One region of the Cryobacterium sp. Sr8 genome, then DNA from elsewhere that is predicted to be linked to it. Evidence: predicted binding sites of a transcription regulator. Region 1 holds the regulator's gene; the other holds the start of a gene.
The links. Region 1 encodes HrcA, which represses chaperone genes, less so after heat shock. Its sites were predicted from a motif close to TTNGCACTCGNNNNNNNCGAGTGCNAA; they were not measured.
Positions count from the first base shown of each region.

Region 2: groL (chaperonin GroEL) is a predicted target of HrcA. The motif match lies at 1,682-1,708, and genes of this name have one in related genera.

Region 1 is NZ_SOHO01000041.1:127,609-131,815, forward strand. It holds gene hemW (radical SAM family heme chaperone HemW) at 1-24, shown strand, start outside; gene E3T54_RS07900 (DUF4870 domain-containing protein) at 44-415, opposite strand; gene E3T54_RS07905 (DUF4870 domain-containing protein) at 494-952, opposite strand; gene hrcA (heat-inducible transcriptional repressor HrcA) at 1,160-2,182, shown strand; gene dnaJ (molecular chaperone DnaJ) at 2,305-3,411, shown strand; gene E3T54_RS07920 (16S rRNA (uracil(1498)-N(3))-methyltransferase) at 3,422-4,162, shown strand; gene E3T54_RS07925 (HIT domain-containing protein) at 4,182-4,207, shown strand, end outside.
Region 2 is NZ_SOHO01000024.1:25,824-30,030, forward strand. It holds gene groL (chaperonin GroEL) at 19-1,638, opposite strand; gene E3T54_RS03305 (DUF3048 domain-containing protein) at 1,759-2,808, opposite strand; gene E3T54_RS03310 (cold-shock protein) at 2,899-3,102, opposite strand; gene E3T54_RS03315 (LytR C-terminal domain-containing protein) at 3,345-3,932, opposite strand; gene E3T54_RS03320 (DUF3263 domain-containing protein) at 3,955-4,207, opposite strand, start outside.

The sequences.
Region 1 (4,207 bases):
GTCGTCCGGCGCCTGACCGACTGACCGCGCCGGCAGCCGATCCCTAGCTGACGAACTTGATCGTGAGCGGGTAGGTGTAGTACCGGCCGGTGTTGGCTGCCATCGCGGCCATGATTCCGAAGACGATGGCGAGGATCCACGCGGCGGCGAGGATGAGGAAGCCGATCAGGAGGATCGCGGTGACGCCGCCCACGATGTAGGCGATCAGCAGGGTGATCTGGAAGTTCAGGGCCGTCGCCGTGTGCGCGCGGATGAACGGTCCGCGGTCCTTCAGCACGAGGTAGCCGATCAGCGCCGGCAGCGGGCCGAAGAGGATTCCGCCGATGTGGATGAGCGTCGCCCAGAGCTTCTCGTCGGCCGGGTTCATCGGGGTCGGGGCCTGGTACTGGTTCGAGGGGGGAGGTGCTGAGGACATTCGAACTCCTTATGGTCTGGGTCGGCACGGTCTGGGTCGGCCCTGTGCGGTCACGCCGACACCAGAGTAGCGGCCGGGCTACTTGATCAGGCGAACCGCGAACGGGTAGCGGTAGTGGTGTCCGTCCTTGGCCTGCTGGAAGCCGAGGATGGAGAAGATCAGGCTCACGACCCACAGCGCCACGGAGAAAATCCCGAAGATCCCACCGATTCCGAAGGTGATCGACGCCAGGAAGCTGGCGATGATGTTGATCGCCACGTAGCCGAAGACGAGGGTGATCTGGAAATTGAGGGCTTCCTTGGCTTCCTCCGCCGTGAAGCGGCCGCGATCCTTGAAGATCAGCCAGATGAGCAGGGACGGGAAGAAACTCAGGATGCCGCCGAGGTGGGCGAAGGAGGCCCACTGCCGGTCGTCGGTCTCGGTGAGCGGGGCGGCCGGAACCGGGGCGGGGCCCTGGTACGGGGCCCGGTAGGGGTCCTGGGGCGGTCGCTGGCCGCGGTACGGGTCGTCGGGGATCTGGGCGTTCGGATCGCTCATCGGGGTGCCTTTCAGCGAATGGTGCTCGTCGGCTGCCGGGGATTCCCGCGCCGATATGCATAAGCTACTGCCCCCGATCCGCTTGTAGCAATGGGTGATCCCGTGCGGGTCGCGGTATGATTGGCACTCAGGAAGGGCGAGTGCCAACACCGCCAACCACATGCCACGAGAACACGGCAGCACGAGCGGAGAGGGAAGCGATCCGTCATGGTATCTGATCGCAGCCTCGAGGTCCTGCGGGTCATCGTGCAGGACTACGTCGCTTCACGGGAACCCGTCGGGTCGAAGACCATCGTCGATCGGCACTCCTTTGGTGTGTCTGCCGCGACGATCCGCAACGACATGGCCCTCCTCGAGGAGGAAGAGCTGATCGTCGCCCCGCACACCTCGTCCGGGCGCATCCCCACCGACAAGGGCTACCGGGTCTTCGTCGACCACCTGGCCGACCTGCGACCGCTGTCCGCGGCTGCGCGAGGGGCCATCGAGACCTTCCTGGGCGAGTCCGCCGACCTCGACGAGGTTCTGGCCCGGAGCGTCAGGCTGCTCTCCCAGCTCACCCACCAGGTCGCCCTGGTGCAGTATCCGTCCCTGTCCCGCGCCAGGGTGCGCCACATCGAACTCGTTCCCCTAGGCGGCACCCGCATCCTGTCCGTGCTCATCACGGACTCCGGCCGGGTCGAACAGAGAGTGATCGAGCTGCCTCGCGCCCTCGACGAACAGCAGCTCGGCGATGTGCGCGCCCGGCTCAACTCCGCCGTGTCCGGCCTGAGCATGAGCGAGGCGGCAACGGCGCTGTCCGGCCCGGAAGGGCTGGTCCCACGGGACCTCGAGGATGTCGTCGGCCCGATCACCGCTACCCTGGGCGACCAGATCGGCGCGAACCGTCACGACAAGCTCGTGATGGCCGGCGCGGCCAACCTGGTCCGCACCGAAAATGACTTCACTGGCAGCATCTACCCGGTGCTCGAGGCCATCGAGGAACAGGTCGTGCTGCTGCGCCTGTTCGGCGAAATGGCCACCGACCAGCACGGCGTCTCGGTGAGCATCGGGCGCGAGAACGCGCCGTTCGGACTGGGCGAGACGTCCGTGCTCACGAGCGGCTACACCTCGCCGGGCGGCGACCTTGCCCGGCTGGGCGTACTCGGCCCGACCCGCATGGACTACTCCAACAACATGGCCGCGGTCCGAGCCGTCGCCCGGTACCTGTCCCGCCTCCTCGGCGAGAACTAGGTCCCGAACCCGCACCGCCCGCGAACCCACGGCCAGATCCTCACCATTTCCAGAACCTCACCATTTCCAGAACCTCACCATTTCCAGAACCTCACCCCCAAGATATTCAAGGAGAGCCAGCTTTGGCTGACCATTACGAAGTACTCGGCGTCGCCCGCGATGCCACCACCGACGAGATCAAGAAGGCCTACCGGCGCCTGGCCCGCCAGTTGCACCCCGACGTGAACCCGGGGGCCGACGCGTCCGAGCGGTTCAAGTCGGTCACGCACGCCTATGACGTGCTGAGCGACGCGAAACAGCGCCAGCAGTACGACCGGGGCGGGCAGGGCGGCGGCGGATTCGACAACGGCCAGTTCGGCAACTTCGGCGACATCTTCGAGACCTTCTTCGGCGGCGGAGGCGGCGGGAGCCGCGGACCCCGATCGCGCCGCGAACGCGGCCAGGACGCGCTGCTCCGGGTCGAGCTCGACCTCGACGAGGTCATCTTCGGCACGCACCGCGACATCGAGGTCGACACGGCCGTGGTCTGCGGCACCTGCAGCGGCACCTGCTGCCAGCCGGGAACGGCCCCGGTCACCTGCGACATCTGCCACGGAACCGGCAACATCCAGCGGGCCGTGCGGTCCCTGCTCGGCAATGTGATGACGTCGAGCCCCTGCGGCTCCTGCCGCGGCTACGGCACCATCATCGCCACCCCGTGTGTCACCTGCCAGGGCCAGGGGCGCGTGCGTGCCCGCCGCAAGGTCCCCGTCGACATCCCGGCCGGCGTCGACACCGGCCTGCGCCTGCAGATGCCCGGCAGCGGCGAGGCCGGCCCGGCCGGCGGCCCCAACGGCGACCTCTACCTCGAGATGAAGGTGCGCCACCACGACGTCTTCAGCCGCGACGGTGACGACCTGCTCTGCACCCTGGACATCCCGATGACCACCGCGATCCTCGGCACGACCACGACGGTCGCCGCGCTCGACGGCGACATCGAGGTCCAGCTGCGGCCCGGCGTGCAAAGCGGCGAGATCCTCACGATCAAGGACCGCGGCGTGACCAAGCTGCGCGGCAACGGCCGCGGCGACCTCCGGATCGGCGTGCAGGTTCTCACCCCGACCAAGCTCGACCACAAGGAGCGCGAGCTGATCGAGGCGTTCGCGGCCCGGCACAAGGTGCCCGCACCCTCGCTCAGCCACTTCCAGCAGGGACTGTTCGCGAAGCTGCGCGATCGGTTCCTCGGCTAGAGGCCGCCGGATGGCGCATTTCTTTCTCGACGAGTCGCTCCGGGCAGAGGACTGCGCCCCGGGCGCGGTCGTCCGCGTGGGCGGCAGCGAAGCCAGGCACGCCGTCACGGTCAGCCGGATCCGGCCGGGGGAAGAGCTGCTCCTCGGCAACGGCGCCGGGCTCATCCTCGGCGGCACCGTCGTCACGGCGGAGCCGACCGAGCTGTCCCTCCGCGTCGACACGAACACGGTGACGCCGCCGGCCAGGCCCCGGATCCTGCTCGTGCAGGCCCTCGCCAAGGGCGACCGGGACGAACTGGCCGTCCAGGCCGCCACCGAGCTGGGCATCGACGGCGTGATCCCGTGGGCGGCGGCGCGATCGGTGTCCCGGTGGGAGGGTGCGAAGATCGCCAGGGGCCGTGAGCGCTGGGCCAGCATCGTGCGCGAGGCCGGAAAACAGTCGATCCGACCCTGGCTGCCGAGCGTCGAGGGCCTGGCGAGCACGAAAGCGCTGGCCGCCCTGGCCGGCTCCGCGCGGATGCTCCTGCTCGAGCCGACCGCCTCGGCGCGGCTCACCGAGGTGCCCGCGCCGACCGACGACCGCGACATCCTGCTCGTCGTCGGGCCGGAGGGCGGAATCGCCCCGTCGGAGCTGGCCATCCTCGAGGCGGCCGGCGCGACGCGGGTGCGCCTCGGCGACACCATCCTCCGCACCTCCACCGCGGGGCCGGCCGCGGTGGCCATCCTGAACGCGACGCTCGGCCGCTGGTAGCGCCGCTTAAGATAGAGACATGTCTTCCTCCGGCGCAGAACCGTC
Region 2 (4,207 bases), on a different contig from region 1:
TGTGGAACGGGTTGGGACTTAGAAGTCCATTCCGCCGCCCTGGTCGCCGGCCGGGGCCGGGTGCTTCTCGGGCTTGTCGGCGACAACGGCCTCGGTGGTGAGGAACAGTCCGGCAATCGACGCGGCGTTGAGCAGCGCGGAGCGGGTGACCTTCACCGGGTCATTGATGCCGGCGAGGAGCATGTCGACGTACTCACCGGTCGCGGCGTTGAGGCCCCAGCCGACGGGCAGGTTGCGCACCTTGTCAGCGACGACGCCCGGCTCGAGGCCGGCGTTGAGGGCGATCTGCTTGAGCGGCGCGTCGATGGCCACGCGCACGATGTTCGCACCCGTTGCCTCGTCACCCGTGAGGGAGAGCTTCTCGAAAGCGGTCTTGCCGGCCTGGATCAGCGCAACGCCACCACCGGCGACGATGCCCTCTTCAACGGCAGCCTTCGCGTTGCGGACGGCATCCTCGATGCGGTGCTTGCGCTCCTTGAGCTCAACCTCCGTCGCGGCGCCGGCCTTGATGACTGCAACGCCACCGGCGAGCTTCGCCAGGCGCTCCTGGAGCTTCTCGCGGTCGTAGTCGCTGTCGGTGTTCTCGATCTCGCTGCGGATCTGCTGCACGCGGCCGGCGATCGCCTCGACGTCTCCGCCACCCTCGACGATCGTGGTCTCGTCCTTGGTGATGACGATCTTGCGGGCGGTGCCGAGCAGGTCGAGGGTCACGTTCTCAAGCTTGAGTCCGACCTCCTCGGCGATGACCTGTCCACCGGTCAGGATCGCGATGTCCTGCAGCTGGGCCTTGCGGCGGTCACCGAAGCCCGGAGCCTTGACGGCGACGGACTTGAAGATGCCGCGGATCTTGTTCACAACGAGCGTGGCCAGGGCCTCGCCGTCGACGTCCTCGGCGATGATGAGGAGCTGCTTGCCGGTCTGGATGACCTTGTCAACGATCGGCAGCAGGTCCTTGATGTTCGAGACCTTGGAGTTGACGATCAGGATGTACGGGTCTTCGAAGACCGCTTCCTGACGGTCGGGGTCGGTCACGAAGTACGCCGACAGGAAGCCCTTGTCGAAGCGCATGCCCTCGGTGAGCTCGAGTTCGGTGCCGAGAGTGTTGGACTCTTCGACGGTGACGACGCCTTCCTTGCCGACCTTGTCGATCGCCTCGGCGATGATGGCGCCGATTTCAGCGTCACCGGCAGAGATGGAAGCCGTGGCCGCGATCTCTTCCTTGGTCTCGACCTCTTTGGCGTTCGCGATGAGCTCTTCGATGACGGCAGCAGTGGCCTTCTCGATGCCGCGCTTGAGGCTGATCGGGTCGGCGCCGGCTGCGACGTTGCGCAGGCCTTCGCGAACCAGCGCCTGAGCGAGGACGGTGGCGGTGGTGGTGCCGTCGCCGGCGACGTCATCCGTCTTCTTGGCGACCTCTTTGACGAGTTCCGCACCGATCTTCTCGTACGGGTCGTCGAGTTCGATCTCCTTGGCGATGGACACGCCGTCGTTGGTGATCGTGGGTGCGCCCCACTTCTTCTCCAGAACGACGTTGCGTCCGCGCGGGCCGAGGGTGACCTTGACCGTGTCGGCGAGGATGTTCAGGCCGCGCTCAAGGCCGCGACGGGCCTCTTCGTTGAAAGCAATGATCTTTGCCATAAGTGTTTCTCGTCCCTCCCGGACGTTCAAAAACGTGATGGGGTTAGCACTCATAAGTAGAGAGTGCCAAAGACGATTCTGGCACTCTGGTGCCGAGAGTGCAAGTGAACGGGCGGGGCGCTACGGCACCAGCTGGACGGAACCCTGCTTCGTCGGGACCAGCTCGATCCAGGTGTTGCCGGCGGCAAGCCGGATCGTCACGCCGTTACCGTCGACGAGACTGATCGGCGACGACGGGTATCGCTTGACCCAGGTGGCGCGCAGGCTCCGCCCGCCGGTCGAGACCCAGGCCTCTCCCGAACCGATCATGGTGGTCTTGGGGACGTCGCCGTAGCGCCGGTCGATGCCGACACGCATGACGACGACGTTGGTCGCCTTGAGCTGCGCGCCCTTGCTGTTGCGGTCCGGCGCGCCCTCCTGGGAACGCAGGTAGTAATTCGCCTTGGCGTTCCAGGCCCACGATGGCCAGCGTGCGGTGGAGAAGCGCGTCTGGATCGTGCGGATGGCCTTGCCGTCCACCACCGCTGACGACGCCGCGGCGGTGGCCGCGTAGGCGAAGTGCTGCCTCGGCGGGGCCAGCTTGGGGTACCGGCCGACGAGCGTCCTGGCCTTCACCACGACATTGTGCGGGGACGACTTCGTGTCGATCCGGTAGAACAGTCCGCTGCGGTCGTAGTCGAAGACGGCGTTCACGACCGGGGTCGCCTCCATCGCCTTGACGAACTGCGGCTGGCCGCCGGAGTAGGCGACGATTCCGCCGAAGGGCGTAATGATGTCCGGATCCATCGGCCGGATCGAGCGCACCGGCCCGATCAGCTTCGGGATGTCCGAGTGCCAGACCCCGACGTAGCGGGTGATCCCGCCTTCGACGAGTTCCTCGAAGACGATGTCGGCGCTCTCGAGGCCGATCTGCGGCCTCGCCGCCTCGTGGTTGTCGATCTTCACCGCCAGCGACGGATGCGCCGCGCTCCCCGGAGGCACGGGTGTTCCGCGCAGCGGTGCGAGCACGGTCGCGGCCGGGGCCGTGTAGGTGGACACCCAGGCCTTCGCCGTCGAGGTCGGCTTGATGCTCGCGGTCGGCCGCGGTGCTTCGGCAGTGCAGGCGGCCAGAAGCAGGACCGGAATGACCGCGGCAACTATCCTCACGGTCACGCGTCGGCTGCGTTTCATCGCTTCACTGTTCTGATTCACCGTTTCACCCTAACGCCGCGCGGTGCTCCCGCGCGGCGTTGGGCGTGCAAGCCTCGAAACTGGTGCAGCTCAGGCCGGTCGAACCGACTCGGCCTGAGGGCCCTTCGCTCCGCTGCCAACCTCGAAGACGACCGCCTGGCCTTCTTCGAGGACTTTGTATCCGCTCATGTCAATGGCGGAATAGTGGACGAAGACGTCCTGCCCCCCGCCGTCAATGGTGATAAAGCCGAAGCCCTTCTCAGCGTTGAACCACTTTACGGTTCCGTGCGCCATGTGTTACTCCCCAGTGCTGTGATTGCGTCGGCACGGGCCCACTGGCCGCGCCGGGCCTTCCGCGGAAACTGCTTCGGTGCAGTGCCTGCGTCCACCATGGCCGTGCAACGGGTCCACCTCCACAGAGGCGAGCTGCACGGACAAAATGAGCGACCATGGCCGAGCGTAGCGAAGAGGCTCTGGAATAACAGGGGGTTGACAAATTGCCGGTCGATGGCTGAAAAGCAGGGCTGCCGGGCGCCCTATCCGGCCGGCGGAGAGTAGTCGTTGCCGACGACAACAGTGAGCTCGGCATCGGACTCCGCGAAGTCGTTCGCGAGCATTATTTCGGCCCCCGGCAGGGACTCTGCGACCCCCCGTGCCGCGCCCTCCAGGGCGGGGTCGGCGTAGTAGACGATCGTCTCGGCAACGTCGGAGGTGGCGGCGTCGCCGAGCGTCCCGACGGTCCACCCCTCGGAGCCGAGGACGTCTCCGACGGATCCGGCCAGACCCATCGTCAGGGTGCCGTTGAGCACGGTGACGGACAGGTTCGGGTCAACGGTCGGCTTCAGCGTGGGCGTCGCCGACGGCTCCGGCTTCGGCGTCGCGGTCGGGGTCGACGTGGCCGGGGGCGCCGCAGTGGGCGCGAGTCCGGATGTGTCCGGCGCGAGGCGGTTGTTCAGGAACAGCAGACCCAGCGCTCCGATCGCGATCAGCACCACCGTGGCGGCCAGCGCCCACCAGAATGCCAGCCAGCCGCGACCCTTCTTGCCCGGGGCCCGGTGTGCGCCCACCCGGTCGAGAGCAGGCGGGTGGGCGTCGAAGCGGTCTTTCGGATAGGGCTGGGGCATTGTCAGTCTGGTTCGGTCTCGATCAGTCGGTGGGGAGTGCGGCGCGGCGCGCTCGCGCCTGTGCCCTGGCTTCGCGCATCCGATGCAGTCGCTTAACCAGCATGGGGTCGCGGGCGAGGGCCAGCGGTGAGTCGATGAGGGCACCCAACAACTGATAGTACCGTGCAGCCGAGAGACCGAATTCGGCCCGAATGGCCTGCTCCTTGGCGCCGGCGTGATTGCGCCACTGTCGTTCGAAGTCGAGGATCGCCACGTCCCGCGCGGACAGTGAGGCC